DNA from 3 places in the Lamprobacter sp. genome. Region 3 is predicted to be linked to each of the others. Evidence: predicted binding sites of a transcription regulator. Region 3 holds the regulator's gene; each other region holds the start of a gene.
What was found. Region 3 encodes FNR, which switches genes on or off when oxygen is low (the NO sensors DNR and NnrR bind a similar motif). Its sites were predicted from a motif close to TTGATNTANATCAA; they were not measured.
Positions count from the first base shown of each region.

Region 1 (10,746 bases), on a different contig from region 3:
CGCCGCGCTGATCCAGGCCCAGGCTGCCGAGCTGGATTTAGCGGCCATGGCCTCCGATGAAGAGCCAGAGTGGGATGCCACTGCTGGCGAGCGCATCCAGCGTCTCACCGATGCGCTGCTCGAGCTGGAATACACCCTGATCCCGCATGGCCTGCATGTGGTCGGTCAGCCGCCGACACCGACCGAGCGTCTGGATATGCTGATGGCGGTGGCCGAGTCGCGTATCGATCCCGACCATCCCATCGACCTCAAGCGCGGTGCGCTGGAGGCGCTGGTCAATGGCGGCGCTCCAGCGCTGGCGCTGCAGAAGGGTGGCATGGAGGTCACCGAGGCCAGCCTGAAGCTGATGGAAGATCTGGCCGGCTACGACAAGCTGCTCCACGAGGATCACGAGATGCCCGCCATCATGCGTGCGCTCGAGGGGCGTTTTGTCCGACCCGCGCCTGGTGGTGATCTGCTGCGCACGCCCGAGATCCTACCGACGGGCCGTAATCTGCATGGCTTCGATCCGTTCCGCATCCCCAGCCCGTTTGCGGTGCGCGAAGGTGCGCGTCACGCGCAGCAACTGCTCGATCGCCATATTCAGGATAACAATGCGATCCCCGAGTCGATCGCCTTAGTGCTCTGGGGGACCGACAACCTGAAGACCGAGGGTGGGCCGATCGCGCAGGCGCTCTGGCTGATGGGCGCCAAGCCCCGGCTCGATAGCTACGGGCGGGTCTGTGGCGCCGAGCTGATGCCCTTGGAGACGCTCGGGCGTCCGCGTATCGATGTCGTGATGACGCTCTCGGGCATCTTTCGTGACCTTTTGCCATTACAGACTAAACTCTTGGCTGAGGCCGCCTATTTGGCTGCGGTTGCTGATGAGTCAGTGGAGCAGAATTTTGTCCGTAAGCACACGCTGGCTTATCAGCAGGCTCATGATTGCGATCTGGAGACTGCCGCGCTGCGCGTGTTCAGTAATGCCGACGGCGCCTATGGCTCTAATGTCAATCATCTGATCGATAACAGTGGTTGGGACGAGGAAGACGAACTGGCCGAGACCTATACCCGCCGTAAGTGTTTTGCCTATGGCCGCGCCGGAGCACCGGTGCGTCAGGCCGAGCTGCTAAAGAGCGTGCTCAGCGATGTGCAGCTCGCCTACCAGAATCTCGACTCGGTCGAATTGGGCGTCACCACCGTGGATCACTACTTCGATACCCTCGGCGGCATCAGTCGCGCGGTGAGTCGCTCCAAGGGCGGCGATGTGCCGGTCTACATCGGTGATCAGACGCGCGGCGATGGCAAGGTACGCACGCTGGCCGAACAGGTCTCGTTGGAGACCCGCACCCGCATGCTGAACCCGAAATGGTACGAGGGCATGCTTGAGCACGGCTACGAGGGTGTGCGCCAGATCGAGGTCCATGTCACCAACACCATGGGCTGGTCCGCCACCACCGGCCAGGTCGCGCCCTGGGTCTACCAGCGCATGACCGAGACCTTCGTGCTCGATGAGGAGATGCGCGAGCGCCTCGCCGCGCTGAATCCGACCGCCTCGGCCAAGGTCGCGCAGCGTCTGATCGAGGCCCATGAGCGTAACTACTGGGCACCCGACGCCGAGACCCTGGAAGCCCTGCGCCAGGCCGGTGAAGAACTCGAAGACCGCCTCGAAGGCATTACCGAAGGAGTCGCTGCATGACCCTCGATGATCTGCCAACCACGATCTACGGTGGCGGCAAGCCGGCGGCAGCGCCTGCTCAGGGCGACTGTGATGCACCCGACTGCGGTGATGCTCAGCGCGGTGTGCCTAGGGGCGCCGACCCCAGGCTCGATGGCGAGGGCAGCGTGCAGGTGCAGCTCGACCCCAGTGAGCGCATCGACAAGGCGTTGGTGTTTGCGGTCTACGGCAAGGGCGGCATCGGCAAGAGCACGACCAGCTCCAACCTCTCGGTCGCCTTCTCTAAGCTTGGCAAGCGGGTGGTGCAGATCGGCTGTGATCCGAAGCACGACAGTACCTTCACGCTGACTAAGTGCCTGGTGCCGACCGTCATCGATGTGCTCGAGTCGGTCAATTTTCACCCCGAGGAGCTGCGGCTCGAAGACTTCGTCTACGACGGCTACAACGGCGTGATGTGCGTCGAGGCCGGTGGACCACCGGCCGGCACCGGTTGCGGCGGCTATGTCGTCGGCCAGACCGTGAAGCTGCTGAAGCAGCATCACATCCTCGATGACACCGATATCGTCGTCTTCGATGTGCTCGGCGATGTCGTCTGCGGTGGCTTTGCCGCGCCGCTGCAGCATGCCGACCGCGCGTTGATCGTCACCGCCAACGACTTCGACTCGATCTTCGCGATGAATCGCATCTCGACGGCGATCCTGGCCAAGGCCAAGAACTATAAGGTGCGCATCGGCGGCGTGATCGCCAACCGTAGCGACGAGACCGATCAGATCGATCGCTTCAATGCCGCGACCGGTCTCAAGACCATGGCCCATCTGCCGGCGCTGGATGTGATCCGCCGCTCGCGGCTGCGCAAGGCGACCCTGTTCGAGATGGATGCCGATGATCCGGATGTGGCGCATGCCCAGCAGCAGTACCTGCAGCTCGCAGAGACACTGTTGGCAGGCCCCGCGCCGCTCGAGGTGACGCCGATGCGTGATCGCGATCTGTTTGATTTCCTGGGCTTCGATTGAGCGCCGCGACCGAGTAACCATGATGCCCAACCTTTCGTATCAAGAACGCCGTAATCAGGTCGAGTCCTACTTCGACCGCACCGCGGTTGAGGCCTGGAAGCGGCTGACTTCGGATGCCCCGGTGAGCGGCATCCGCGCCACCGTGCGCGCCGGCCGCGATCGGATGCGCGCGACCTTGCTGGATTGGCTGCCGACCGATCTCAGTGGCAAGCGCCTGCTCGATGCCGGCTGCGGCACCGGTCTGTTGTCGGTCGAGGCAGCACGGCGCGGCGCCGAGGTCTACGCGGTAGATCTCTCGCCGACACTGATCGAGCACGCGCGTAAGCGCTTGCCGAGCGATCTGCCGGGGCGCATCGAATTCGCGGTCGGCGACATGTTGGCACCCGAACAAGGCGACTTCGATCACATCGTGGCGATGGATAGCCTCATCCATTACGAGCTTGAAGACGCGCTGGATGTGGTTGCTGGCTTTGTCGAGCGCGCGCGCACCTCGGTGCTGTTTACCTATGCACCACGCACACCGGCACTGGCGCTGATGCACGCCGTCGGTCAGTTCTTTCCCCGCAGTGATCGCTCGCCGGCGATCATCCCGATCCCTGAGTCGATGATGCAGGCTCGTCTCCGAGCGTCGGCTTGGTTTGATGGTTGGGAGATTGGCCGCAGCGAGCGGGTCGCTAAGGGCTTTTATACCTCGCAGGCGCTCGAACTGCGCCGCTGCACGGAGATCAACTAGCGATGTCGGCCTCGATGGGTGAGCTCAAGCGCCTCTTTTATCAAGAGGTTCTGCCGAAGTTTTTACCGTTCTCAGATGCTGCAACCAAAGAGTTGCCGCTCGGTCGACTGCTCCGCTTGGCGTTGTTTCAAGCCTCGGTTGGCATGATGATGGTCCTGCTGTACGGGACCCTGAACCGTGTCATGGTGGTCGAGAAGGGCGTGCCGCCCTGGCTCATCGGATTGATGGTGGCGCTCCCCGTGCTGGTCGCCCCGTTCCGGGCGCTGATCGGCTTCAAATCCGATATCCATGAATCGGCCTTCGGCTGGCGTCGGGTGCCTTTCATCTGGTTCGGCACCCTGATGCAGTTCGGCGGCCTAGCGATCATGCCGTTTGCGTTGCTACTGATGGCCGAAGGTGGCAGCGTGCCGACCTTTGTCACCTGGCTCGCCGCTGGACTCGCCTTCCTGATCGCCGGCGCCGGCCTGCATACCACGCAGACTGCTGGTCTAGCCCTCGCGACCGACCTTTCCACTGAGGACAAGCGTCCGCGGGTCATTGCGCTGCTCTTTGTGGTGCTGAACCTCAGCATGTTGGTGGCGTCGCTCGCGTTCGGCGCACTACTCAGCGGTTTTGACGAGATGAGCGTTGGTCAGGCGAATGGGCGCCTGATCGGCGTACTGCAGGGCACGGCGCTCGTGGCCGTCGCGCTGAATATGATCGCGCTCTGGAAGCAGGAATCGATCAATCGCGAGCGCGCTGAGCAGATCAAGGCCGATCGCGCGGCCCACAAGGCGCCGCCAAGGTTCCGCGAGACTTGGGCGCGCTTCATCCAAGCCGGTGATGCGGCACGATTACTGGTTGCACTCGGACTCGGCACCGCTGGGTTTCAGATGCAAGACATCCTGCTCGAGCCCTACGGTGGTCAGGTACTCGGTCTAACGGTCTCGCAGACCACGCGCCTGACGGCGATCTGGGCCTTTGGCACGCTCACCGCCTTTGGCCTGTCCGGTTATCTACTCGCTCGCAGCGTCGACTACTACCGGATCTCGGTCGCGGGGGCGCTGGTCGGTATGCTCGCTTTCGTCGCGGTCATTGCCGCCGACCCACTCGGCTCGCCGCTGCTATTCCGCTTCGGTGCACTGCTGATCGGTTTCGGTGGTGGGCTGTTTGCGGTTGGCACCCTAACCGCTGCGATGAACCTGGCCGATGCCGAGGGTAGCGGCCTTGCGCTAGGGGCTTGGGGCGCGGTCCAAGCCACTGCTTATGGTCTCGCGATGTTCCTCGGCGGCACGATCCGCGATCTCGTGACCACCATCACCTCCTCGGGAGCCTTCGGCGAAGATCTGATTCAGAATCAAGCCGTCGGCTATGCCTTTGTCTATAACCTGGAGATCTTGCTGCTCTTCGCCACACTGATCGCTATCGGACCGCTTGCCCTCAAGGGCGGTCATGCTGCGCGGTCTTCCTCGAAGTTCGGATTGACCGAGCTTCCCTAAAGTCACCTTGCCAACGGAGGTTATCCGATGCCCACTGGTGCGATTACCAACTACATCGATGTTGCCCAACTCACACTCTTAGTGTTCTGGTTCTTCTTCTTCGCGCTCATCTTCTGGATTCGTCGTGAAGATAAACGTGAAGGCTACCCGGTTGAGTCCCAACGCTTGCGCAGCGTGAAAATGATGCAAGGCTTCCCGCCGATGCCGAAGCCGAAGACCTTCCTGATGCCACACACCGGCACCAAGGTCGTCAAGCCTGGTCCAGAACAGCCACAGTACAAGATCAACGCCGAGCCGATCGCTCCGTTCCCGGGTGCGCCTTTGGCACCGGTTGGTGATCCGATGAAGGCCAATGTTGGCCCTGGCTCCTATGCGATGCGTTTGGATGAGCCGGATCTGACCGAAGATGGTCGGCCGAAGATTGCCCCGATGCGGCTTGCCAAGCACTTTGAGGTCGTGGACAAAGATCCTGATCCTCGTGGTATGCCCGTGAAGGGTTGTGACGGCGCGCAAGGCGGTGTCGTGAAGGAGATCTGGGTCGATCAGTCCGAGCCGCAGATCCGTTACCTCGAGCTCGAGGCGGCGGGTGGCAAGCGGGTCTTATTGCCGATCACTATGTGTGTGGTCAAAGGCAAGAAAGGCTATGTGGACGTTAACGCCATTACCGGTGCTCAGTTCGCCGGCGTGCCGACCCTGAAGAGCTATGACCAGATCACCATGCGTGAAGAAGATATGGTCACCGCTTACTACGGCGGCGGAACCCTGTATGCCACTCCAGAGCGCGCGGAGCCGTTTCTGTGAGTGAGTTTGCCTTCGAGCCGGTTCACGGCTTGCCGGAGAACCTCCCCCCTGGGGAGGCGCTCCGTTGGCAGGGCGCGCCACACTGGCGCGTTTTGGCCAGGCGTGCGTTCTATGTCCGCACCGTCGCCTTCTACTTCGGGCTGCTCATGCTGCTGCGCTTTGTCTATATGATCAGCAGTGGGGCAGGTCTGAAGGAGGCGGTGTTGGCAACGCTCTGGTTGGCGCTGCTGGGCGGGCTGGCAGTGGGGATTTTGGCGCTGCTGGCCTGGCTCTACAGTCGCTCGACGGTCTATAGCATTACCGACCGACGGTTGGTGATTCGATTTGGCGTCGCCTTGCCGATGGCGGTCAATATCCCGTTCAAGATTGTCGAGAGTGCCGGCTTGCGGACCTATCCGGACCGATCGGGTGATATCCCGCTGGTCCTGACCGAAGGTCAGAGCGTCAACTACTTCATCATGTGGCCCAACGTGCGTCCCTGGCGGTTCACGCAAGCGCAACCGATGCTGCGCAGCATTCCAGAAGCGGCCAAGGTGGCGGACCTCTTGGCGGAAGCGCTGCGCTCGGCGATCGCTGAGAATGCGGAAGCGGTCGAGACGACCCATGCCCAGGGGATGGATTCCAATCCTGAGTCCAAGGCCCCCGTCCAAAGTCCGGCAATGGAGCCATCCGCGGCTGAGGCTGGCGGTCAGTGATCGCTTACCGGTGCTTCTACAGGTGTTGAGCGGGATGGCTTTTCACCTTCTATCTTGCGCTCAATCTTGCGCCCAATCTTGCGCCGAGGAGTACAGCGATGAGCGACCCATTTGAGGGCCGCCCCTTCCCGCGCGGCGTGTTGATCGGCGCGGCCTTGCTGATCGCTTTCGTCATCGCAGCGGCCGCAATGGTCCGGCTGACGGGGGTGGGTGGTGTCGAAATGCCCTTCGCGCCAGTGGTTGAGGCCCGTGAGCTGGTCTTCGAGGAGCTTGGTGGGGGCCTGACCATGGCGACCTTGCCGGGGCCAAACGGCGCCGATCGCGACGCTGTGGTGGGTCTGATGGAGTCTGGGGTCGATGGTTTCGCGATGGGGGTGATGCGGGGCATGGTACGTGATCGTAACGCCCGTGATCTGCCGCTCGATGCCCCTTACCAGCTCGCGCTGCTGGAGGATGGTCGCTTGGTGTTTCGCGATCCGAGCGTCGGCACGGAAATCGATCTTCGTGCCTTTGGTCCGACCAACATGGCCTCGTTTTCTAAGCTCCTGCGCGCCGAGCCTAAGCCACTTGCCGATGTGGTTGCCACGGACGCTGGCGACTGAGGGGTCAACGTCTGGATGTCGAGCTATGCCCTAGCGATCGGCTACGCGTTGTTCCTTTGGTGGTTCAGTACCGGCGTTATTCTTTATCTGAATGGTCTGCCACCGCGCACCTATCGCGCTAGCCTGATCGCTGCAACAGCGTTGATGATCCTACTGGTCGGGGTGATTTTTCTGGTGCGCGACCGTCACGACCTCTGGGGCGCCTATCTCGGTTTCACCGCTGGCGTTCTTGTCTGGGGTTGGCTCGAGATGGTCTATTTCATGGGCTTGGTCACCGGCCCGCATAAGCAACCTTGTCCTCCTGGCTGCAGAGGCTGGCGCCGGTTCCGCCTCGCCCTCGGCACCAGTATCTACCATGAGCTTCTATTGCTCCTGATTGCTGCGCTGCTGGTCGGGGTAACCTGGGATGCGGCTAACCAGGTTGGCACCTGGGCCTTCGTGATCCTCTGGCTGATGCGCTGGAGCGCAAAGCTGAACCTCTTCTTAGGGGTTCCAAACCTAAATGAGGACTGGCTTCCGGACCATGTGCGCTTCATTACGAGCTATCTGCGCAAGCGGCCGATGAACCTGCTGTTTCCGGTCTCGGTCAGCGTGGCGACAGTGGTCATGTCGTTGCTGGTTGAGGCGGCGTTGGAACTGTCGACCACCTGCTTTGCAGGGGTCTCGTTGATCCTTGCCGCAACCCTACTCGCGCTAGCCATTCTTGAGCATTGGTTCCTGGTGCTGCCGCTCGCCGATGCGGCACTCTGGCGTTGGGTGACCACCTCGGGCGATCGAGCGAACTCGGGCCGAGTTGGAAATCGGTAGATTAGAATGTGCTGGATCAGCCTGCGCGTTGATGTGCGTCAACGCCTCAACGACGCCGCTTCACTAAGTTTACCGGCACGGCGACGCAGTCGGTGTCTCCGCGTCCGCAGAGGTCAGATCCGGATCGATAACGAACATGCGGATCAAGGAGCTGTGTGGCTATGCTTTCCTTCGCCCCCCGCATCACTGAGGTTATCTCATGTCGAACTTTGCGCCAACGGAGGTGTCGCCACAACAGTTGGCCCGAATCGCTGAGCTGGGGCCGCGCTACGCCCAATCTGCCAGTATGCCAGCGGACTGGATCGATAAGCTCGATAGCGCAGAGTATGCGAAAGCCCTGAGCAGTATCGCCCAGCATCCAGACGAGACCCTCTCGCTTTACATCCATATCCCGTTTTGCCCCGGACGCTGCCTCTACTGCGCCTGTAATACCACGGTCACGCACGACACGCTCTGGATCGACCGCTACCTCGACGGCCTGGATCGAGAGATGGCCCTGGCTGCCGAGCAGCTCCATACCGATCATGATGTGCTGCAGTTGCACCTGGCTGGCGGCACGCCGAACTACCTGAACGACGCCCAATTGACGCGGTTGACCGAGATCATCGAGCGCCGTTTCCGCATCATCCCCGATACCGACCTCTCGATCGAATGCGATCCTCGCCGCGCCTCGGCGGGTCAGCTCGATCTGCTGCATGCGCTAGGCTACCGGCGCGTGACCTTTGGTGTTCAAGACCTGAACCCAAAGGTTCAGCGTGCGATTGGACGCCTGCAATCGATCGATCTCATTCGCGATGTCTACGCGATGGCGCGCGAGACCGGCTTCGATGCCATTGGCTTTGATCTTATCTATGGCTTGCCCGAGCAGACCGAGGCGAGCTTTCAAGACACCTTGGACGCGATCGTCGAGCTGGCTCCAGATCGCATCGCCTGTTTCGGCTATGCTCGCACCACCGCCCGAGGAACCCATCAATACGCCATCGACGCGCATCGTTTGCCTTCGGCGACAGAGCGACAGGTGCTGTTTCATCGCGCCGTCAACACCCTGACAGCGGCTGGTTACGCCTGGATTGGGCTGGATGCCTTTGCGCTGGATACCGATGAGCTTGCGATTGCGCAGGAGGAAGGGCGGCTGCGCCGGAACTGCATTGGCTACACCGGCATCGAGACCGACCACATGCTGGGCTTCGGTAGCGCAGCGATTGGCGACGTTGGTGGCTTCTGTGTACAAAACGAGGTCGATATCAACACCTGGACGGCGCGGGTCGAGCGCGGCGAGCTGCCGGTCGCGCACGGACATCGGGTGAGCGACCGCGACCGGCGTCGACGTGATGCGATTGAGCACATGATCTGCAACCTTGAGCTACCGGCCGAGATCGCGGCAGGCTGCCTCGACGATGAATACGCGCGGCTTGCCAGCTACGCCGCCGACGGCCTTGTCCAGATCGAACCTGATCGCTTGCGGATCACCCCCTCGGGACGCTACTTCTTGCGTACCCTCTGCAGCGAGCATGGTGCCTACTTCGAGTGGGATCGCTCTCGCTGGCACTTCTCGCGCTCGCTATGAGAGCCCTCTCGACATGAGCCCTCTCGACAACAGCAAAGGCGTTGTCCGTATCGGTCCTAACGCCATCACGCGGATCGCCGAGGCACTGATGGCAGCGCGTGGCTCGGCCGATGAGGTGTTCGCCGCGGCCGGGCTCGGGCACTATCTCGCTGATCCGCCGGAGACGATGGTCGACGAGCGTGATGTCACCGCACTGCAGCAGGCGCTCCGGGCCGAGCTAGATGCCGAAGCCGCCCGTTGCATCGGCCATGATGCCGGCCTGCGTACCGGTGACTATCTGCTCGCCCACCGTATCCCCAAGCCAGCCCAGCGCATCCTCAAGCTCCTGCCGCCGGGAGTGGCGAGTCGCATGCTGCTCAAGGCCGTTGGCAAACATGCTTGGACTTTCTCCGGTAGCGGGGACTTCAGCTATACCATTGGTCGGCCGGTGCGTGTGCGCATCCAAGACTGTCCGCTGTGCCGTGGTAGCCAAGCCGATGTACCGGTGTGCGATTTCTACCGCGGTGCCTTTGAGCGGCTGTTCACGACCTTGGTCAACCGCCGGACCCAGGTCACCGAAAGCCAATGTCAGGCCATGGGCGCCGACGCCTGCATCTTTGAGATGCGTTGGCCCTAGCGCGCCCATGTCATCACGCTGACTGGGGCCGGACGAACAAGCTTTCTCGTCTCGACTTCCCGATGATCAGCCTTACAGCGGGCCCGAAATCGGGAAGCGCTTGATGAGGGGTTTAGTCCAATGCCCGCAGTACCAGCATCTTCAGGTAGGCGGTCTCTGGAATCGCTGGATGGATCGGGTGATCCGGTCCCTGGCTGCCGGTGAAGATCAGCTGCAGCCGGCGTCCCGCCCGCCGCGCCGCCTGCTGCACCGTCTGTAGAAAGTCCTCGCGTCCCATGTGGAAGGAACAGGACGAGGTCAGCAACAGCCCGCCAGCCTCGAGCACCTCGAGTCCAAGCCGATTCAGCCGCTGATAGGCACGTTGTCCCTCGGCCTCATCGCGGCGACGCTTGATGAAGGCTGGCGGATCGAGGATCACCATCCCAAAGCGGGCCTGGTCATCGCGCAACGCCCGCAGCGCATCAAAGGCATCGCCTTGTAGGCTGTTGACGCGCGCTTGCAGACCGTTCAGCGCCGCGTTGGCGTGCACCGCTGCGAGTGCGCTGGCGGCGCTGTCGATGCAAGTGACCGAGCGCGCGCCAGTAACGGCAGCCTGTAAGCCCCAGGCACCGAGATAACAGCAGCAGTCGAGGACCGCGCCGGTCGGCGCGAGACGATGCAGTTGCTGCCGGTTGTCGGCCTGATCGAAGAACCAGCCGGTCTTTTGACCGAATTGTGGCGAGACCTGGAAGCGTAGGCCGCCCTCGCTGAGCTCGATCTCCCCCTGATCCTCGCCGA
Region 1 covers NZ_JAYESN010000010.1:18,277-29,022, reverse strand. The annotation lists gene VBE63_RS04380 (magnesium chelatase subunit H) at 1-1,678, shown strand, start outside; gene bchL (ferredoxin:protochlorophyllide reductase (ATP-dependent) iron-sulfur ATP-binding protein) at 1,675-2,670, shown strand; gene bchM (magnesium protoporphyrin IX methyltransferase) at 2,693-3,403, shown strand; gene VBE63_RS04365 (BCD family MFS transporter) at 3,406-4,881, shown strand; gene puhA (photosynthetic reaction center subunit H) at 4,909-5,682, shown strand; gene puhB (photosynthetic complex putative assembly protein PuhB) at 5,679-6,377, shown strand; gene puhC (photosynthetic complex assembly protein PuhC) at 6,476-6,979, shown strand; gene puhE (putative photosynthetic complex assembly protein PuhE) at 6,995-7,786, shown strand; gene hemN (oxygen-independent coproporphyrinogen III oxidase) at 7,986-9,353, shown strand; gene bchJ (bacteriochlorophyll 4-vinyl reductase) at 9,367-9,969, shown strand; gene VBE63_RS04330 (class I SAM-dependent rRNA methyltransferase) at 10,082-10,746, opposite strand, start outside.
Region 1: hemN (oxygen-independent coproporphyrinogen III oxidase) is a predicted target of FNR. The motif match lies at 7,815-7,828, and genes of this name have one in related genera.

Region 2 (10,746 bases), on a different contig from region 3:
CCTTGCGAAGCCCTGCTCGCGACTGCGGGGGCGGATCTCAAGCGACTCGACTGACGCAGCCCAAGCCGCGAGGACCGAAAAGTGGTCGGGGTAGAGGGATTCGAACCCCCGACATCCTGCTCCCAAAGCAGGCGCGCTACCAGACTGCGCTATACCCCGAAGGCGAATCTCGTGGTGGCAAGCAACTGACAGATGCTGGCACCGATACTCGCGCTAAGCCGAGTAGGGTACGCCTTGTGCGTTTTGGCGTCAATACACCAAGGATGCCCCCGCTAGACCAGTGCATCGATGCTGCGACAGCGGTTAGGATTACGTACTGGCCAACATCGGCGATCATGGGTAGGAGAACAGCGGAGATGAGTGCAGAGATTCTTGACGGCAAGGCGATTGCGGCCGAGGTGCGCGCCGAGGTGGCGTCGAAGGTGGCGGAACGCCTGCAAGCTGGAAAGCCCGCGCCTGGTTTAGCCGTCGTCCTGGTCGGCGAGCATCCAGCCTCGCAGGTCTATGTGCGCAACAAGCGCAAGGCCTGCGTCGAGATCGGTTTCCATTCTGAGCTGCATGAACTTCCTACCCGTGTTTCGCAAGACGAGCTGATCGAAGTCGTCGATGCCCTGAACGCCGATCCGGCCATCCACGGCATCCTGGTGCAGCTGCCCCTGCCGACACAGATCGACCCTGAGACCATCATCGAACGCATCCTGCCGACCAAGGATGTCGACGGCTTCCATCCTTATAATATCGGTCGGCTGTCGTTGCGCATGCCGGTGCTGCGCCCCTGTACACCCAAGGGCGTGATGACGCTGCTTGAGCGCACCGGACAAACACTGGAAGGTTTGGATGCAGTCGTGATCGGTCAGTCGAATATTGTTGGGCGGCCCATGGCTCTGGAGCTGCTCGCGGCGCGTTGCACCATCACCCTCTGTCATAGCCGGACCAAGCACCTTGCCGAGAAGGCGCGGGCGGCTGATATCCTTGTGGTGGCAATTGGCCGTGAGCGGTTCGTGCCCGGTGATTGGATTAAGCCTGGCGCCATTCTGATCGATGTTGGCATGAATCGCGATGCGAAAGGCAGGCTCTGCGGCGATGTCGATTTCAACGCCGCCCGCGAGCAAGCGAGCTGGATTACTCCGGTGCCCGGCGGGGTCGGCCCCATGACGATCGCCAGCCTGTTGGAGAATACCTTGCAGGCTGCTGACCTCGCCGACAAACGCTGAGTTTGATGGCTCAAGGCCTGCGCCACAATGCTAGCGCGACTAGACAAGGGGCCGGTAACGGCGGATCTTCGGCTGCCTTTTACCCGCGCCGCCAGCGAGTGCCGCCGGCAGCATCCTCGAGTTGAATCCCCGCCGCCTGCAGCTGATCACGAATGCGATCAGCTTCGGTAAAGTTGCGTGCTCGCCGCGCCTCGGCCCGCGCGGCAATCAGTGCCGCGATCTCGGCATCGCTCGGTCCCGATGTCCGTGCCGCCCCTTCGCCACCTAGATAGGCCTCGGGAGCTTGCTCGAGCAGGCCGAGCACGCCCGCCAGCGCGCGTAGCTCGGCGCCGAGCGCCGCCGCAGCCAGGAGGTCGGTCTCACGCAGCCGGTTGATCTCGCGCGCGACATCGAACAGCACGGCGAGTGCCTCCGGGGTATTGAAGTCATCGTCCATCGCCGCTGTAAAGCGCTCGCGCGCCTGCTCGCCCCTAGTCGCCTCTGCCGCGGGCAGCCCACGCAGCGCGGTATAGAGACGAGTCAGCGCGGCGCGGGCGCCATCAAGCTGGCTGTCGTCATAGTTGAGGGGGCTGCGGTAATGGCTGCTGAGGATGAAATAGCGCACCTCTTCAGGCTGATAGCGTTCAAGGATCTCGCGCACGGTGAAGAAGTTGCCGAGCGACTTCGACATCTTCTCATCGTTGACGCGGACGAATCCGTTGTGAATCCAGACGTTGACAAAGGGCTCCCCCGTGGCCCCCTCGGACTGGGCAATCTCATTCTCATGATGCGGAAACTGCAAATCCGCACCGCCGCCGTGGATATCGAAATGGTTACCTAAGCGGCAGGTAGACATCGCCGAGCACTCGATATGCCAGCCCGGACGACCGGTGCCCCAGGGCGCCTTCCAGGCCGGCTCGCCCGGCTTGGCAGCCTTCCAGAGCGCGAAATCAAGCGGATCACGCTTCGCATCGCCGACCTCGACCCGAGCACCAGCGCGCAGATCCTTGGGGTCCTTACCAGAGAGACGACCATAGCCAGGAAAGCTTGCGACCGCATAATAGACATCGCCATTTTCGGCGACGTAGGCATGCCCGTTCTGGATCAACCGCTCGATCATGGCGAGGATCTCGTCGATATGCGCGGTGGCCCGCGGCTCATCGTCCGGCGGCAGGACGCCCAAAGCGGCCGCATCCTCGTGCATGGCGCCGATAAAGCGCTGGGTCAGATCGCTGAATGCCTCGCCGTTCTCCGCCGCGCGCGCCAGGATTTTGTCATCGATGTCGGTGATATTGCGGATATAGGTGACCTCAAAGCCGCTGCGCATCAGCCAGCGGTAGATCACATCGAAGACCACGAGCACACGCGCATGACCGAGGTGGCAGAAGTCGTAGACGGTCATACCACAGACATACATGCGGACCTTGCCGGGCTCGATCGGCTGGAAGAGCGCCTTACGGCGGGTCAGGCTATTGTGGATGTACAACATCGGGCAAGCTCCAATCTGAGCGGAGGGGGAGACGACAAGGAGACAGATTCAGTGACGACGAACCGCCGTTCGACCCGGCATGCGACGGCGCCTGAGCAGGGCCGGGGCTTCTCAGGAGAGCCAATGGGCGAATCTAACGGCCATTTTTGATAAGCTGAGCGTCAAACCTAGGAGATACGCATGATCAAACTTCAGACCAACCACGGCGACATCCTGATCGAGCTCGATCACGACAAGGCTCCCGCCACCGCGGCCAATTTCGAGCAGTACGTGCGCGACGGCCACTATGACGGCACGCTGTTTCATCGCGTGATCGACGGCTTCATGATTCAGGGTGGCGGCATGGACGTCAACTTCGCCCAGAAACCCACCCGCGCACCGATCCAAAACGAAGCCAACAATGGCCTCAAGAACGCGGTTGGCACAGTCGCCATGGCGCGCACCAATGACCCGCATTCCGCCTCATCGCAGTTCTTCATCAACGTGGCAGACAACAGCTTCCTTGATCACCCAGGACAAGACGGCTGGGGCTATTGTGTTTTCGGCCGCGTCACCGAGGGCATGGATGTCGTCAACACCATCAAGAACAGCAAGACCGGCGGCCGTCAAGGACACCAAGACGTTCCCGTCGACGATGTGATCATCGAAAAGGCCGCGATCCTTGATTGAGTAACGGCTTGTCTTTTGGCATCCGCAGGGTCTCCGACAATCGCCGAATCAGCAGATGTCACCTCAGCAGCGCAAGCCGCCGCCCCCGCACCCTGCCGGTGCGGACCAGGTCTCGGCGGAGGCGAAGCCGACGACAGGCGAGAGACTGTTCATCTCCGACCTACATCTCTCGCCGCAGCGACCCGCACTTACCCGGCTATTCATCGAGTTTCTCGAGCAGCGCGCTCCCCGAGCCAGCGAACTATACATTCTGGGCGACCTCTTCGACGCCTGGATCGGGGATGATGACGACCCATTACCCGAGGTGCGCCTCGCATTCCAGCGCCTGACGGCACAACATAGGCGCTGTCTGGTCATGCATGGCAATCGCGACTTTCTGCTCGGCCGGCGGTTTGCCCGGACGACCGGCTGCGAACTGATCCCCGACCCCTGCCTGATCCAGCTCAGCGGCGAGCCCGTCTTACTGATGCATGGAGATGGACTCTGCACCGACGACCTGGCCTATCAGCGCTTTCGCCGGCGGGTGCGCAATCCGATCGCGCAACAACTCTTTCTCTGGTCACCCCTGAGCAAACGCCGCCGCATCGCCGCAAGCTATCGCCAGCGCAGCAAGGAGGCCATGATGGCCAAGCCCGAGGAGATCATGGATGTGAATGACAGCGCCGTCATCCGCCAGATGCGTCGCTTCAAGGTCCGGCGGCTGATCCACGGCCATACCCATCGGCCGCGGGACCATTTGATCCATCTGGATGGCCAGCCAGTCCTGCGGCAGGTGCTCTCCGACTGGCACGACGACTGCGGCGAGATTCTGGTCTATCAGGCGGGTAGTTGGCGGCGAGAGCCCTGGAGCAGGCGCCCTTAGATGAGCCCTTAGAGCAGTGCTTCGCGCCAATGCAAAACCGTTCAACGATGAGCAGTGAGCGCCAAGCAACCGGTCTCTGCATAGCGCGATCTCGGCCTGATGAGCCCCTAGCCGCTCGCGAAATCCAGCCCCAGCTTGTTGTAATGGGTCCGAATCAAGATCCAGCCGGTATAGGCGACGATCAGTGTCAAAAGCCCGAACAGATCGAACAGCGAGAGATACATCTTCAGATCCGAGAGAAAGAAGCCACCGATCAGCAATAGCGACGCGAAGGCCCCATAGAATAGGATGAAGGGCATGAAGGAGACGCCCATTGCGGACCAGACAGGATCGATCTCAACCTGACCACCATTGGCGCTTGCCCGCTCGCGGGCGCTGATCACTTGCTTACGATGCTGCGCGCTGCGCCAAAAGTAGAAAACGCCGAGCAGCAGCGCCACAAAGCCAATGTAATAGCTCACGATTAACCTCCTCCAGTAGACACCCGCATCAGACCGCCATCCTGACCGAGGGACGCCATCCGCTGACGCTCATCGAGGGTCGCAAATAGATCGAGGACCCAGATCAACTTCTCACCGACCGATTGCGGACTCTCTTGAACGGCCTGGCGCTGACTGGCACCCTGGCCAGATCCTAAAACCACCGCCCTAGACCTTTCCGGACGCGCCTTAGCCGCCGCTGCGCTGACCAAAAACTGATTCTCAGGCAGAGCCTGTTCCTCGCAGCTTCGGCCCGGGAAGGGGGTCGCCACAACCGCTCGGCTTAAGAGTGTCACCTTCCGACCCGGCGGCACAACCGCGCGCGTTGTCACGGAATCATAACCGTTGCGTGCCACCTCGCGACCAATCTCGGCATAGAGCAGACGAGCAGCGTAAATACCGGGTCGGCAGGGTACTGGCAATTTTGCGATGCCGGATTCGGCGCGCTGATAGATCTCCTCCGCCAGGTCCAGCACCCGCTTAATGACGGCGCCAACGGCATCGTTATAGGTCGGATTGGCCAACCAGGCCTCGACATCCAAGCCTTCCGCCCGCAGCCAGGCCTTGGGCAGGTAGACGCGACCATTGCGGGCATCTTCACCGACATCGCGGCAGATATTGGTCAACTGCATGGCCGTGCCGAGATCACAGGCGCGTGCCAGTACGCTCGGCGCCCGCACCCCCATGATGACGGTCATCATCGCGCCTACCGCAGCGGCGACCCTCGCTGAGTAGTCGAGTACGCCTTCAATGGTCTCGTAGGCACGTCCTTCCGCATCCCAGGCGAAACCTTCGAGCAAGGCTTCCGGCAGCGCACGCGGCACGTCAAAGCGCTCGACCGTGGCCGCAAAGGCACGATCAGAAGCTAGCGGCAACGGTCGACCCTGATACACGCGATCGAGCCGCTCACGCAGCTGCTCGAGGGCTGCTTGTTGATCCAACTGCTCGTCGATCGCATCGTCGGCGACACGGCAGAACGCATAGAGCGCCGCCGCTGGATCGCGGATCATCTTCGGCAGGAAGAAAGATGCGGCAAAGAACGACTTGGAGCCGGTACTTAGCATCTGCCGACAAGCAGCGAGATCAGCTGCTTCTGAGGTTTGGGTTTCACGCAAAAACAGAGGCATCGGGGACCACCGTATCCAGTACTCGGGCTGTCGAGATGACGCCGGGCACACCCGCCCCCGGGTGCGTACCAGCGCCGACCATGTAGAGGTGCTCGACCTCTTCGCTCTTGTTGTGCGGCCTGAACCAGGCGCTCTGCATCAGCACCGGCTCAAGGCTGAACCCCGCACCCTTGACCGAGCAGAGACGCTGCTCGAAGTCCTTAGGTGTGGTGATCAAAGACACCGCCAGCTCATCCTCAAGACCAGGCAGCAGGGTGTCGGAAAGGTAGGCCGAGATCGCGCGCCGATAGGGCTCTGCGCGCTCCGACCAGTCGATATCGGCATCCAGGTGCGGTACCGGGGCCAGCACATAGAAGGTATCGCAACCCTCGGGCGCTAGCGATGGATCGGTCGCGGTAGGCCGGTGCAGGTAGAGACTGAAATCGTCCGCCAGCACCTTGCGATCAAAGATATCCTTCAACAGACCCTTGTAGCGCGGCCCGAGCAGGATACTGTGATGCTTCACGTCTTCATAACGGCGCTTGGTGCCGAAGTACCAGACGAACAGCCCGTTCGAATAGCGCGCCTTGTCGAGCTTGCGATCGGTCCAATGCTGACGCTCGATACCCGGCAACAAATGCTTGTAGGTCCAAGCGACATCGGCATTGGAGACCACCACATCGGCGGCAATCTGCTCGCCATCCTTCAGCTTGACGCCAGTCGCCTTGCCCGCGACGACGGTGATTTCAGCGACCTCGGCCTTCAGGCGCAGCTCTCCGCCTTGTCCGCGTATCAGATCGACCAGCCCATTGATGATGGCGCCGGTGCCGCCCATGGCCGAGTGCACGCCCCAGTGGCGCTCAAGGTAGGAGATGAGCGTGTAGATCGAGGTGACAGTGAACGGATTGCCGCCAATCAGCAGCGGGTGGAACGACAGCGCCACGCGCAGCCGCTCGTTCTTCACATACTGCGAGACCATTGCATAAACGCTGCGGTAGCTGCGCAGCGCGACCATCTTAGGCACAATGCGCGCCATATCTTGCCAGTCCGTGAAGGGGACATGGCCAAGCTCGACAAAGCCGACCTTAAAGATCTCCTCGCTCGCCTTGATAAAGCGGTCATAGCCGGCAACATCCTCAGGCGCGATACGCTCCACCTGTGCGCGCATCGCATCGGCATCGCCATTGGTATCGAATACCACTCCGTCATCGAAACGGATACGATAGAAGGGGTCCATCGGGCGCAGGTCGATCTCATCCTTAAAGCTGCGGCCACACAGCTGCCAAAGCTCTTCGAGCAGAAAGGGGGCGGTGATGATGGTTGGGCCGGCGTCGAACTTGAAGCCATCGATCTCGTGCACATAGGCTCGACCACCCGGGGCATCCAATTTCTCGACTAGGGTGACCCGATAACCGCGCTTACCCAAACGGATCGCCGCAGCGAGTCCGCCGAAGCCGCTGCCGATGATCACGGCGTGAGGCTTGCGCACTGGATGCAGCGCATGCGCTGCAATGGTCCCGGCTGGGGGTGGATCGGTGGTCAAAGTGTCAACTCGCGCTGATGTCAATCATGCATGACAGTATAGCAGCCGGATTTTTCCATGTGCCAGCATCGACCATGGAATTCGTTCACGTCGATTGCCCTGTATCAAGCGAGGTACCGAGGGAGGTGTGGCGCTTGATCCACAGACCAAGGGCGGTATACCTTGCGCCCACAGTTGGTGATCGGCGGCGCCCTCATGCTGGACGCACCGCCCTGTTAAGCCATCCGGGCAAGCCCTCTTAAACGGTCAGTCGCACGCTTTACCTCAATGGTGTTTCATCTCAGGCGTCTCGCGCCAACTCAAAAAGGCGCTCATGTTGGCAAGCCTGGATCGCTACGTTGGCGCATCCCGGACCTGATCGACTTCGACTACTACGTCAGCGAGGACGAGCAACTGCTGCGCGAACACCCCTCCGCGCGCAAGCAGCTTGCCGAGCGCGACCGCCGTCTTTACAAGGAACAGATCGAGCCGGTGATCGGCGATACGGACGCGCATACCGCTCGGCATCGGAATCTAGCCCTGCGTTGGTGGCTCGAGCGGCGCCGAGGTCAGGAAGAGGCAGAGATCGCCGAGCTGCTCCCCGGACAGGCCTTCAAACGTGCGCAACGCTTTGTCGCCATGACGATGGGCCTGACGGGCTTCGCCATCGGCCTCGGCGCTGCTTCAACGCTGCTGCAATACGAAGGCGATCATCCTGTCAACGTCTCTTGGTATCTCTTTTGGCTCGTGTTGCTGCAGCTGATCCTGGTCGGCACCACGATCAGCCTCTGGTATGGCCGTCGCTCCAAGCTGGTCAAGGGCGCCACCCAGGACATCTCTTTTCTGGGCCAGGTATTGCGACCACTGTTCACCCGAGCCGCGCGCTGGGTACAAAAGCAGCGCGTCACCCATGTTCCGCCGGACCTCCAGGAGCGCGCCAAGACCAGGCAAGGCCTGCTGCAGGCCAACTTTGCACTCTACGGACCCGCGAGCTACCTGCCGGTGCTGATTCCAGCGCAGGTGTTTGGAATCGGTTTCAACATCGGCGCCATCCTGATGACCATGGCCCTGATCTGGTTCGCGGATCTCGGCTTCGGCTGGGGATCGGCGATGAACGTGAGCGCCGAGACCATTCAAGGCCTTACGCGCCTGATCGCACTGCCTTGGAGCTGGCTGCTAGGTGAAGGGGTCGGCCTGCCAACGCTGGATCAGATCGCAGGAACGCGCATCAGCCTAAAAGACCCTCTCTACGGGCTCGACGCCGGTCATCTTCGCTCTTGGCGCTGGTTCTTGGTGCTATCGGTCTTGACCTACGGCCTGCTACCGCGCATCGTCCTGCTCGGCTTCTCGAGGCTCAAGGAGCGACGGGCGCTGGCAGCCTTGCCCTTTACCCATCAGTCCGCTCAGGCGCCCTACGCGAGGATGATCACGCCGAGCCTCGAAACCAAAGTGGTGCCTGCTGGCGAGGGCCTGGAGATGCCCATTCCGGCGCCGCTCAAGCCGCTCAGCAGGCCAACCGCGGCGCCCCGACCGCCGAAGACCGAGGCGAACCCGACATCGCCTCCCAGCAAGGCCGACAGGCCCTCTGCCGAGCCATCACAAGCGCGCTCAGCACCCGGGCCTCAGCAATCCCCCTCGCCAAGCCCGCAACCAGCGCCTCAGCCGGCAGCGGATGAATCCAAGCCGACGCCCGCCTCGCCGACACGAGCACCCCAGCCGGAAGCTGAAGCTCCATCAACGCCACCTGAGCAACCGGACAGGATCAGCGATCCGACCAGCCTCGTGCCCATCGCGGCCGAGTCTGAGGCAACCCCAGAGGAGCAGGTCACTGTTGATGCCGATGCCTGCATACTCCTATTGCACATCGATGTCGCCGACCTGCTGGAGCAACAGGATCATGCTCGATTGCAGCAGCTGCTGCGCAGCCAGACCGGCTGGCGTGTCGCCGCTGCGGCGACCTTCGGGGGTGGTCGCGCGATGACCGATCAGACTGTCGACCTGATCAGCCATGCGATCTGGAGCGCGCCACCTCCCCGGATCGCCCTGATCCAGGATGGCTCGCAACCGCCGATCACGGAAAACCTCCGCTTTTTGCGCAGCATCCGCGCCGCCGCTGGCGAGCAGGCCCAGGTGTTAGTGGCGCTGATTGGCGATCCAGACGACGACGAAGATGATCCGCTGCCACCACTGAGCGATTTCGACTTTGCCGATTGGCAGCGCAAGATCGACCAGATGGGCGATCCTTATTTGCGCCTGGTCATGCTCTCGCCGCCTGATGATGATGAGGCCCCATGATAGAAGCGCAGGTTCCAACACTCGCCATCGTTGGTCATCCCAACGCCGGAAAATCGTCGGTCGTGGCGACGCTGACCGAGAACGACCGCATCGCCATCGATAAGCGCGCGGGCACCACGACGCGCTCCGACCAATATCCGGTTGATATCGATGGCAAGACGGTGATGCGATTCGTCGATACTCCCGGCTTTCAGAATCCGACCGATATCCTCGAATGGTTCCAGCGTCATCCAACTGAGATCGACCTCCCGCGCGCATTTCTTGACGCGCATGCCGACGACCGGCTTTACAGTCACGACTGCGCCCTGATGCAGCCGCTCGCCGATGGCGCCGGCATCATCCTCGTGGTCGATGGCTCCAAGCGCATCAAAGAGAAAGACCGCACCGAAATGGAGTTGCTGCGCCTCACGGGACGGCCACGCATGGCCATCCTCAACAACCTGACCAGCAACACCAAGCACATGGCGGCCTGGCAGGATGCGCTGAATAAGTCGTTCAATTCAGTACGCGAATTCAACGCGCATCGCGCCACCTATGCCGAGCGCATCGCCCTCTTGAACGCCCTCAAGGCCATCGATCAGCGCTGGGAGCCGATGCTGCATGGCACCGTGCGCGCGTTCGAGCGCGACTGGCGGCGGCGCATCGATCACAGCGTGGATAGCATCCTAGAGCTACTGCGCAAAACCTTGACCTTCAAGGTAGTCAAGATCGTCAAGGCGAATGAGCTCGGCTCGGATCGAGAGCGCGAGGCGATTCGCCAGCGCCTCACCGAGAGCCTGCAGGATGGACTGCGCAAACTCGAAAACGAGGCACAGGCCGAGATCCGGGGGCACTTCAAACACAACGTCTGGAACGTCCCACCGGGCTCTCTGCTGGTGAAAGACCTCTTCTCCGACGAGGTCGAGCGCCATCTCGGTCTCAACCGGCATCAGACGGTGCTCGCCAGTGCCGCCGCCGGCGCGGCGACCGGCGGCGCCATCGACCTTGGCGTCGGCGGTCTCTCGTTCGGCGCCGGCACCCTCATCGGCGCTGGCTTGGGTGGTGTGCTCGGGGTGCTCGGCACCTCGCAGCTGGCCAAGCTCGATATTCAACGCACGCTTGGCGTTGAGCGCTTCACGCTGGGTCCGGTCT
Region 2 covers NZ_JAYESN010000012.1:47,137-57,882, reverse strand. The annotation lists tRNA gene VBE63_RS05200 (tRNA-Pro) at 83-159, opposite strand; gene folD (bifunctional methylenetetrahydrofolate dehydrogenase/methenyltetrahydrofolate cyclohydrolase FolD) at 357-1,214, shown strand; gene cysS (cysteine--tRNA ligase) at 1,294-2,682, opposite strand; gene VBE63_RS05185 (peptidylprolyl isomerase) at 2,863-3,351, shown strand; gene VBE63_RS05180 (UDP-2,3-diacylglucosamine diphosphatase) at 3,407-4,213, shown strand; gene VBE63_RS05175 (hypothetical protein) at 4,321-4,674, opposite strand; gene VBE63_RS05170 (phytoene/squalene synthase family protein) at 4,677-5,756, opposite strand; gene VBE63_RS05165 (phytoene desaturase) at 5,800-7,341, opposite strand; gene VBE63_RS05160 (DUF2868 domain-containing protein) at 7,609-9,615, shown strand; gene VBE63_RS05155 (GTPase/DUF3482 domain-containing protein) at 9,612-10,746, shown strand, end outside.
Region 2: VBE63_RS05165 (phytoene desaturase) is a predicted target of FNR. The motif match lies at 7,436-7,449, and genes of this name have one in related genera.

Region 3 (10,746 bases):
GTGGGCATCCTATCGGCGCTGGTCGATAACATTCCGGTCATGTTCGCGGTATTGACGATGAATCCGGAGATGACGCAGGGACACTGGTTGCTGGTCACGTTGACCGCTGGTGTCGGTGGCAGCCTGTTGTCGATCGGCTCAGCTGCCGGCGTTGCGCTGATGGGCCAGGCAAAAGGTGTCTACACCTTTTTCGAGCATCTGCGCTGGACCAAATACATCGCGCTTGGCTACTTTGCCAGTATCGTCGCCCACTTCATCGTCAACTTCTGGACCTTCTCGATCCCAGTCAGCAGTTGAGGGGCAAGAGGCTGGAATCGGAGCCGGTGTCTTGCCCACCGGCTTAGTCATGTCAACGAGCCTGGGAACGCAGTTTTAGCCTGGGCTCGGCTCCGTCCATGTGGTGAATTCGCGCAAGACACTGGTCGCATAGCTACCAGCAGGTAAGGTGAAGGTCATGATGGCTTCGGTCGGCGCAAGCTGTTCGAGCTCAAGCTGCTCGATATCCAGCCTTAGGGCGCGTCGCTCTTGCTTGAGCCCGGCATCCACCAAACCTGCTAGCCAGTCCTTGTAATCCGCAGCCACCTGCTCTTCGAGTTCCCGCACCAGGTGATCAGTCAGCGGCTCACCATCGCCGAATAGTGGGCCGGTTGGGATCAGATCGCCAGCATCCAGACGCTCCGAGATGCGCTCATCGATGCTGTCGACGAGGAAGTGCGAATGACTACCGCGCAGCTGAAGGCGATCACCGACCAAGGCGCTTGTCCAGTCGCCGCGTTCGACTCGACGCGCAAGCAGTTCGTTGAACAGCTGCGAGCGCGCTGCCGAGAGCCATAGCCCACGCTGATGTCGACTCGCCCGCTGCGCAACGCCGGCAAACAGGGCCTGAGCCCTGAGCAAATTACCCTCACTGCGTCCGAAACGCTGCGGCCCAAAATAGTTGGGTACGCCGGTCGTTGCCATCAGATCGAGCTGTACCGCTGCTGCATCGAGCTCACCGCGAATCTCACGCAGCCGGATGCGGAACTGATTTCCAGCCAAGGAGCCACGCTTGAGCTTGCGCCGGTGCCGATGCTGCTCCAAGACCTCGATGCCATCTTCGGCGAGCAATCGCCAGCGTGGCTCTGGCGCGTTGCCGAGGTGCACCGAGAACCACTGCGTGGTCACTGCATGCCGGTCTTTGAGTCCGGCGTAGCCAACCATCTTGACCGACACCCCGGCTAACGAGGCAATGCGTCGAGCGACCCAGTCGGTATTGGCCGAGGTCTTGCGAATACGCAGCAGCGCATGTTCCCCATCGCCGTCAGGACCGAAGGCGAGGATCTCATCGACGATAAAATCGGCTGGCTCGGTGCGCAGCTGAGCACTGAGACGGGGTCCGCCGAAGGCATAGGGCAGCTCGGAAAACGAGCGCCATGGTTTGGTCGAATCGATGGTCGGACTCGGCGCTGTGCTCACAGCGCTATCGCGGCCTCGGAGTCGTCGAGCAGAACCACGGCGAAGGCCGCGATCCCTTCACCCCTGCCAGTAAAGCCCATACGCTCGCTGGTCGTCGCCTTGATGTTCACACGCGCCCCTGGCAAGTCGAGGTCAGCGGCGATGCACTCGCGCATCGCGTCGATATAAGCGGCCAGCTTGGGCGCCTGCGCAACGACGGTCAGGTCCGCGTTATGGACGCGCAGATCGCGCTCAGCAAGTGCCTGCACCACACGTCGCAATAAGACGCGGCTATCGATATCCTTAAAGGCATCATCAGAATCAGGGAAGTGGTGACCGATATCACCCAGGCCGGCAGCACCGAGCAGCGCATCGCAGAGCGCATGCAGCACGACATCACCGTCCGAGTGGGCCTCGAGCCCGAGGGGATGCGGAACCTCGATACCACCCAAGATCAGCCGGCGATGGGGAGCGAAGCGATGGGCATCGATGCCCTGGCCGATTAGCATCGGCTCGCACCAAGCATCTGCGCATCGGTATCGGTCAGCCGATCCCACATGGGGTCTATCTGTTTCATCATCGCTCCTGGTCGCGCTTCCGGTGGCGCGCTTGTTCAAGGAAGAACTCGGCCAAGGGAAGGTCCTCGGGCCGGGTGATCTTGATGTTGTCAGCGCGGCCTTCGACCAGTAGCGGGCGAAGCCCAAGCTGCTCCATGGCGCTGGCATCATCGGTGATGGCAATACCCTGTGCTCGGCAATAGGCCAGTGCCTCGCGGAGCTGTCCGAGCCGAAAGGCTTGCGGCGTATAGGCGCGCCACAACTGTTGGCGCGGCAGCGTACGCTCGACCCGAGCGCCAAAGGCGTCCTCGGCGGCCTTGACCGTATCATGCATCGGCACCGCCAACAGGGCGCCGACGGGCTCGTCCAGCAAGGCCGCAAGTAGCCGATCGAGATCCCCGGTCGTCAAACAGGGCCTGGCCGCATCATGCACCAAGATCCAATCATCATCCGACGCCTGATCCGCCAAGGCAGCAAGGGCATGCGCAACCGAATCGGACCGTTCAGCGCCACCGGCCACGCGCTTGACTGCCGGATGATGCGCATAAGCCGTCTCTTGCCACCACTCATCTTCAGGACTCAACGCCACTGCACAACCTGCCATCAGCGGATGCTGAACGAAGACAGCCAGGCTGTGCTCGATCACGCGGCGACCCCCCAGGGGCAAATACTGTTTAGGGATTGGGCCGCCAAAACGACGGCCCGCGCCAGCCGCCGGGAGCACAACCCAATGTTGCCGGGCTGCTGTCATGGTGACTTGCCCTCGACCGGCTTCTCAACCACCTGCAAAAAGACCTCACCGGATTGGATCATGCCGAGCTCACTGCGTGCCCGCTCCTCGATCGCATCAAGGCCGGTCTTCAGGTCCTCGACCTCTGCCGCGAGCGCATAGTTGCGGGCCTGTAAATGACGCAGTTCCTGCTCGGTCTCAGCAATCAGCCCGCGCAGCTCATGCAGTTCGGCAAGGCTGCCATCGCCTACCCAGAGGCGAAACTGAAGGAGCCCGAGGAGGACCACCATGACCAACAGGAGCCAGCGCATCGAGTCACATCCTCTGCTTCGATAGCTTTACAGAACCACAGCAGGCGCGGCCGCATCGCTGCCGCGCCTTCAGCGTCATAAGGGTTGCTTGAAGGCATCGCGGCCAGCATACAAGGCGGCATCCGCAAGCTGATCCTCGATCCGCATCAGCTGGTTGTATTTTGCCACCCGATCGGTGCGCGAGAGCGAGCCGGTCTTGATCTGACCCGTTGCCGCAGCGACGACCAGATCGGCAATGGTGGTGTCCTCGGTCTCGCCCGAGCGATGCGAGACAACGGCGGTGTAGCCGGCCTTCTGCGCCATCTGAATGGCTTCTAGGGTCTCAGTCAAGGAGCCGATCTGGTTGACCTTGATCAGGATCGAGTTGGCAATCCCCTTGTCGATCCCTTCTTTCAGGATCTTGGTGTTGGTAACGAAAAGATCGTCGCCAACCAGCTGCACCTTGCCGCCGAGCCGCTCGGTATGATCCTTCCAGCCATCCCAATCACCCTCGGCTAGGCCGTCCTCGATACTGATGATCGGATACTTGCCAACCCAGTCCAGTAGCAGATCGGTCATGCCGGCAGCGTCGAGCTTGCGGCCCTCGCCCTTCAGATTGTAGACACCGTCCTCGTAGAACTCGGAGGCGGCGACATCCATGCCTAAGTAGATGTCCTGCCCCGCCTTATAGCCAGCCTTCTCGATGGCCTCAAGGATGACCTCGATCGCGGCCTCGTTGCTCGGCAGGTCTGGCGCAAATCCCCCTTCATCACCCACGGCCGTGGCCAGTCCGCGCCCATTCAGCACGGCTTTCAGTGCATGGAAGACCTCGGCGCCCCAGCGCACGGCCTCACGCAGGCTCGGTGCGCCAACTGGTAAGATCATGAACTCTTGGAAGTCGACGCTGTTATCGGCGTGCTCACCGCCGTTGATGATGTTCATCATTGGCACCGGGAGGCGATAATCGCCGTTACCCAGGGATTGATAGAGTGGCACAGCCTTTTCTTGCGCGGCCGCGTGGGCCGCGGCCATGGACACGCCAAGGATGGCGTTGGCTCCGAGCCGCGCCTTATTCTCGGTGCCATCGAGCTCGATCATGGCCCGATCCAGCGCCTCCTGATGGGTCACTTCAAGGCCTGCGACCACATCACGCAGCTCGCCATTCACATTGGCACAGGCAGTCAACACGCCTTTGCCAAGATAGCGCGATTGATCACCATCTCGTAGCTCAAGGGCCTCGCGCGAACCGGTCGAGGCGCCGGACGGCACCGCGGCCCGACCGAGGGCACCTTCGGCCGTGATCACATCCACCTCAACAGTGGGGTTACCGCGCGAATCCAGGATCTCACGGGCGCGGACATCAACGATTTCAGACATGGGGTGAACCTCTTTGAAAGCGCAAAAAAGGGTGTAGCTCAGGGACCAGCGCGACGCTCGATTCGCGATTGGGTCTGTTAGAGCCGTTGCTCCGGAAATCCATGGATCTTAACCAGCCGATCAAGCTCCGCAAGGGTTCCCAAGAGCTCGGCCATCCGATCTAGTGGCCAGGCATTGGGTCCATCACTCTTTGCCTGGTCCGGATTCGGATGGGTCTCCATGAAGAGGCCGGCAACGCCCGCCGCTACAGCAGCGCGCGCCAAGACAGGCACGAACTCGCGCTGGCCGCCCGAGCTGCGCCCTTGGCCACCCGGCAGCTGCACCGAGTGTGTCGCATCGAACACGACCGGACAGGCTGTCTCGCGCATCACCGCCAGCGAGCGCATGTCCGAGACCAGGTTGTTATAGCCGAAGCTGACCCCGCGCTCACAGACCATCAGTTCCTGGTTGCCAGTTGAACGCGCCTTTTCGACCACAAGCGCCATATCCCAAGGCGCCAGGAATTGGCCCTTCTTGATGTTCACCGGCCGTCCTTGCGAGGCGACCGCCAGGATGAAGTTGGTCTGACGACAGAGGAATGCCGGCGTCTGCAATACATCGACGACGGCGGCGACCTCAGCTAGCGGCGTCTCTTCGTGCACATCTGTCAGCACCGGAACACCGATGCGCTCGCGAACCCCCTCAAGGATCTTCAGTCCATTCTCGACACCTAAGCCGCGAAAACCGTCGATCGATGAACGATTGGCCTTATCGAAGGAGGACTTGAAGATGAATGCCATCCCCAAGGCCTGGGTCATCTCTTGCAGTCGCCCGGCGGTCTCCTGCGCCAACGTCTCGCTCTCGATCACGCAGGGACCGGCGATCAGGAATAGCGGATGTTCAAGGCCGACCTCGTAGCCGCAGAGTTGCATCAGACCAGCTCCTTCGGCCCTTTAAGTGGCCGCGATGCACTGGCATGGGTGCCGGTCAGCTCGCGGCCCTTGCGCTGTTGATACGCCAAGGCCGCTTCGATGAACCCACGGAACAGCGGATGGCCGTCACGCGGAGTCGAGGTGAACTCAGGATGGAACTGACAGCCGACGAACCAGGGATGATCGGGGATCTCAACGATCTCGACCAGTTTCGAGTCCAACGACCAGCCAGAGAAGCGCAGCCCAGCGTCTTTCAAGACATCACAATAGCGGTTGTTGAACTCATAGCGATGCCGGTGCCGCTCGCGCACCTGGGGGGTGCCGTAGGTTGCGCGCGCCAGGCTTCCCGGCTCCAACCGGCAGTTCTGCCCGCCAAGGCGCATGGTGCCGCCCTTATCGGATTCCGCATTGCGCGTCTCGCGCTTGCCCTGTTCGGTTTGCCACTCGGTAATCAAGGCGATCACGGGATGCGGCGTCTCTTGCTGGAACTCGGTGCTATGGGCGCCCTCCAGCTTGGCCACATTGCGCGCGTACTCAATGACGGCGACCTGCATGCCAAGGCAGATTCCCAGATAGGGGATGCGCTGCTTGCGCGCATAGCTCACCGCGCCGATCTTACCCTCGATGCCACGCTCGCCAAAGCCGCCTGGAACCAACACCGCGTCAAGCCCATCGAGGCAGCCCGGCCCCTTGGTCTCGATCTCCTCCGCGTCGAGATAACGGATATTGACCCGGGTGCTGGTCTGCACGCCGGCATGGATCAGGGCCTCAGAGAGCGACTTATAGGCCTCGGTCAGCCCCATGTACTTGCCGACCATGCCGATGGTGACCCGCTCTTGCGGATGCTCGAGCCCCTTGAGCACCCGCTGCCACTCGGACAGATCGGCCTCCGGAACCTCGAGGCGGAATTGGTTGACCACCAGCGCATCGAGCTCCTGCGCGTGCAACAGCATTGGAATGCGGTAGATATGATCGGCATCGATCGCTGAGATCACCGCCCGCTCCGGAACATTGGTGAAGAGCGCGATCTTACGCCGTTCCTCATCTGGCAGGTCGCGTTCGGCGCGGCAGAGCAGGATGTCCGGCTGGATACCGATCGAGCGCAGCTCCTTGACCGAGTGCTGAGTCGGCTTGGTCTTGATCTCGCCGGCGGCCGGGATGAACGGCACCAGGGTGAGGTGCATGAACAGCGCGTTCTCGACGCCGACCTCGACCCGCATCTGCCTGATCGCCTCCAAAAAGGGCAGCGATTCGATGTCGCCGACAGTGCCACCGATCTCAACGATGGCGACATCGGTCTCGTCGGCACCGAGGCGGATCGACGCCTTGATCTCGTCGGTGATGTGCGGGATCACCTGCACGGTACGACCGAGGTAGTCGCCCCGGCGCTCCTTGCGGATCACGCTCTCGTAGATCTGGCCGGTGGTGAAGTTGTTGTTGCGCCCCATCCGTGTGCGGAGGAAGCGCTCATAGTGTCCGAGATCAAGATCAGTCTCGGCACCATCATCGGTGACATAAACCTCACCATGCTGAAACGGACTCATGGTGCCCGGATCGACATTGATGTAGGGATCGAGCTTGATCATCGTCACCTTGAGACCGCGCGCTTCGAGCAGCGCAGCCAGGGACGCGGACGCAATACCTTTGCCGAGCGACGAGACAACGCCGCCGGTAACGAAAATAAACTTGGGCATGACCTGTGGAGGCAGACGACTTGGGTCTGGATAGGATACCCCTCTCAAGGTAGCAAATTGGCTGCGACCTCACAATTCCGACCGAGAAAGGTCCGATGCCATGGCGTCGATCATGGACTTCACAAGCAGTATCCGCTGCACGTATACTCCGCGGCGTTCGTTCTCTGCGGACCTCCATCGCAGCTCGACGCGGAGCTGACCCACACAGATCGCAGGGGCTGCGGCGGATCGATTTACCACCCTTACGGAGCATCACAATGAACAAGTTTGCAAAGGTCATGGGCATTGCCGCCATTGCCACCAGCGCTGCCTTCTCGATGAGCGCTGCCCAGGCATGGTGGGGCGGCCCCGGCTACGGTGGTCCTGGCTACGGCAACGGTTGGGGCGACGGCATGGGCGACATGTTCAGCGACATGTTGGGTGACGGCTACGGCGACTTCAACATGAGCATGAGCGGTGGTGGCCGGGGTTATGGCCGCGGGCGCGGCTATGGCTATGGTCGCGGCTATGGCGACGGTTACGGCTATGGCTACCCCGGCTATGGCTACGGCTATCCAGGTTACGGCTATGGTGCCCCTTACGGCTACGGCGCCCCTTATGGCATGCCTTACGGCGCGCCGATGGCTCCAGCCGCCCCGGCTGCTCCTGAGGCCAAGTAAGTAACGGCTCATTACCGTTTCTGCCCAAGCCGCGCCTCGGCGCGGCTTTTTCTATTTTCCGCCGGCCGTGCCCAAGGGCTGTCAGCGAGCGCGCAGATGGCCCTGATCGGAAGCGAGCACCGGACTGTAACGCCCTCATCGTCACGCTTGCCGCCCCTCGCGACAGCGTTTGCGTGTGCCCCGCGAAATCCTGACCGTTAATTTCAATACGCAACGCGCGTGTATGCAAATCAGATTGACGCTTGATGCATGTCAACTTGAGTTGCAGAATACGGTTAAACCACACACTGGAAGCTTGCTTTGACTCAGCGAAAAGTTATCTCGTTCGACACGATCCGAGTCGCCTGCAAGAATTGCTCACTATCGCAGCTCTGTCTGCCGATGGGACTCGCGCCGGAAGATGTCGATCGCCTCGACTCCATCATCAAACGCTCTCGCCCACTGCATCGCGGCGACCACCTGTTCCGAGGTGGCGAGCGTTTCCGCTCCCTCTATGTCGTCAAGACGGGCTCGGTGAAGACCTATGCGCCGAGTGAGGAAGGCGGCGAGCAGGTGCTTGGTTTCCATCTTCCCGGTGAGATCATCGGCCTGGATGCGATCGACAAGTCTTGCCATGCCTGCTCTGCCAAGGTGCTCGAGACCTCAGCGATCTGCGAGGTGCCTTTCCAACGCTTCGAGGAGCTCGCGGCCTCGATCCCCTCGCTGCAGCACCAGATGTATCGTCTGTTGAGCAAGGAGATCGGGCAGGACGCCGATATGCTGCTGCTGCTCGGCAAGAAGAATGCCGAGGAGCGACTCGCGGCCTTCCTCACCAGCATGTCGAGCCGACTCAGCAAGCGTGGTTTGTCGCCAACCGACTTCTACCTGAGCATGTCCAGGCATGAGATCGGCAGCTATCTTGGTCTCGCGGTCGAAACCGTCAGCCGGCTCTTCACCCGTTTCCAAGAAGACGGCATGCTCCGTGTCGATCGCAAGCACGTCGAGGTACTCAACCTGAGCGCGCTCGAGATGATGGCCGGTGCACCGCCATCCAGTGCCCATAAACAGCGCTCGAATTGACCGCGGCACCGTCCTGCCAGATTCAAACGCCTTGCCGGGTTCAAGCCCCTCGGCACACCGGAGTCTGTTTGCCGAACCCAGGTAGGTAAGACTCCGGCATGGACGATGGGCCTAGGGTGCTCTGGTCTTGCCCGACAACGACATCCAGACACAGCCGCCGTCGCTCGCAGCGTTGATCGCCTGGAGACGGGCGAGGTGTGCAGAGCGTTCAAGATCTGTCGCACGCAGGATGCGCAGTGGCGGCCTGTCCTTCCGCACCCGTCTCGGTAAGACCCCAGCCTCGGCCTGCCCGCCGTGATGATCAGGGGTGGACTCGCTGCCGAGCGCCAGCGCGACCTGACCGCCGGTCATCGCCAGATAGACGTCGGCAAGGATCTCGGCGTCAAGCAAGGCCCCGTGCAAATCGCGGCGACTGTTATCAATCTCGTAGCGCCGACAGAGCGCATCAAGGCTGTTGCGTTGCCCAGGATGCCGCTGCCGCGCTAATGCGAGGGTGTCGACAACCGTGCATAAATCCTCGATGCGGGGGGCATTTGGACGCCATTGGCTCAGCTCATGATTCAAAAATCCGACATCAAACGCGGCATTGTGGATGATCAGCTCGGCGCCACGCAGATAGTCAATCAACTCTTCGGCGATCTCGGCAAAGCGCGGTTTGTCGGCGAGGAAGGCATTCGAGATCCCATGCACCGCAACTGCTCCGGCATCGATCTCGCGATCCGGTTGAAGATAGCGGTGAAAGTTGGCCTTGGTCAGCTGGCGCTCAACCACCTCGACACAGCCGATCTCGATGACCCGATGCCCTTCGCTGGGCTCAAGCCCGGTGGTTTCCGTATCGACAACAAGCTGTCGCATCACACCCTTCCTAAACTGTTTAGCCTGGGAGATCTGAGCCTGGGGATCAGGCCCGCTTTGGGATGCCCCGGTTGGCGAGTTGGTCGGCACGCTCATTCTCCGCATGTCCACTGTGGCCGCGGACCCAACGCCAGCTCACGCGATGGCCAGCCAGTGCCTGATCGAGACGTTGCCAGAGATCCTGGTTCTTCACCGGACTCCCCTGCTTGGTCATCCAGCCATTGCGCTTCCAACGCGCCATCCAGCGCTCGACCCCATCCTGTACATAGCGCGAATCGACGGTCAGTATCACGCTGCTCTGCCGCTTGAGGGTCTCAAGTGCTTGAATCACTGCCATCAATTCCATCCGGTTATTCGTGGTCTGCGACTCACCTCCGAAGAGCTCCTTCTCGTGTGCGCCATAACGCATCAACGCCCCCCAACCACCGGGCCCCGGATTCCCCTTACAGGCGCCATCGGTGAAGACCTCAACGGCCGTTGGGCGTTCATTCTGCGCCTTTGCGGCAGACAACTGACTAGCGGACATGATGACCTTCACGGGCGGTTGGCTTCACGGCGCCGCTGGGCAGAAATGCTGGGCGTTGTCTCCAGCGCGGTCGCAGCGGAGTGGAAAGGCTCACGCGCTTGACCGCGCGCACCACATAGATGCCACCAAACAGGGGCCACCAGCGTGTACCGGCTTCTTCGAGCCAATTGAGGCGCTGGCTAAAGGCGGACCGCAGAGGTGGCCGAAATAATAACCAGTGTCGCACCTCCAACTGAAAGCCCAGCAGGTCGAGCCAGTCGATGAGGCGGGATGAGGTTAACTGATTGCCACCCCAGGGTGCTTGCCGATGGCGCAGCGCCCCACGCATCAGGCCCCAAGGACTCAATGGATTGAAGCCGATGATCAGGATACGCCCCTCCGGGATCAGAACACGCTCGGCCTCGCGCAGCACGCGTTGCGGCTGCAAGGCGAAATCGAGCGTGTGCGGCAGCAGCAAGGCATCAACACTCACCGGCGCTAATGGAAGCTCAGCCGGTTTCGCGCGCAGGGGCGAGCCTGACCAGTCCGAGCAGGGGGGTTCGCTGAGCACCACATGCGACCGGATACGGCTATGCTCGAAGGCGCCACGGAAGTCGCTCATGCAGCCGACCTGCACCAGAAAATGGCCAAAGGAATTCTCGATCATCCGTTCGA
Region 3 covers NZ_JAYESN010000026.1:39,328-50,073, forward strand. The annotation lists gene nhaD (sodium:proton antiporter NhaD) at 1-297, shown strand, start outside; gene truD (tRNA pseudouridine(13) synthase TruD) at 373-1,455, opposite strand; gene ispF (2-C-methyl-D-erythritol 2,4-cyclodiphosphate synthase) at 1,452-1,943, opposite strand; gene ispD (2-C-methyl-D-erythritol 4-phosphate cytidylyltransferase) at 2,011-2,742, opposite strand; gene ftsB (cell division protein FtsB) at 2,739-3,032, opposite strand; gene eno (phosphopyruvate hydratase) at 3,108-4,388, opposite strand; gene kdsA (3-deoxy-8-phosphooctulonate synthase) at 4,466-5,299, opposite strand; gene VBE63_RS09250 (CTP synthase) at 5,299-6,993, opposite strand; gene VBE63_RS09255 (sulfur globule family protein) at 7,251-7,652, shown strand; gene fnr (fumarate/nitrate reduction transcriptional regulator Fnr) at 7,953-8,711, shown strand; gene dnaQ (DNA polymerase III subunit epsilon) at 8,823-9,566, opposite strand; gene rnhA (ribonuclease HI) at 9,613-10,092, opposite strand; gene VBE63_RS09275 (class I SAM-dependent methyltransferase) at 10,082-10,746, opposite strand, start outside.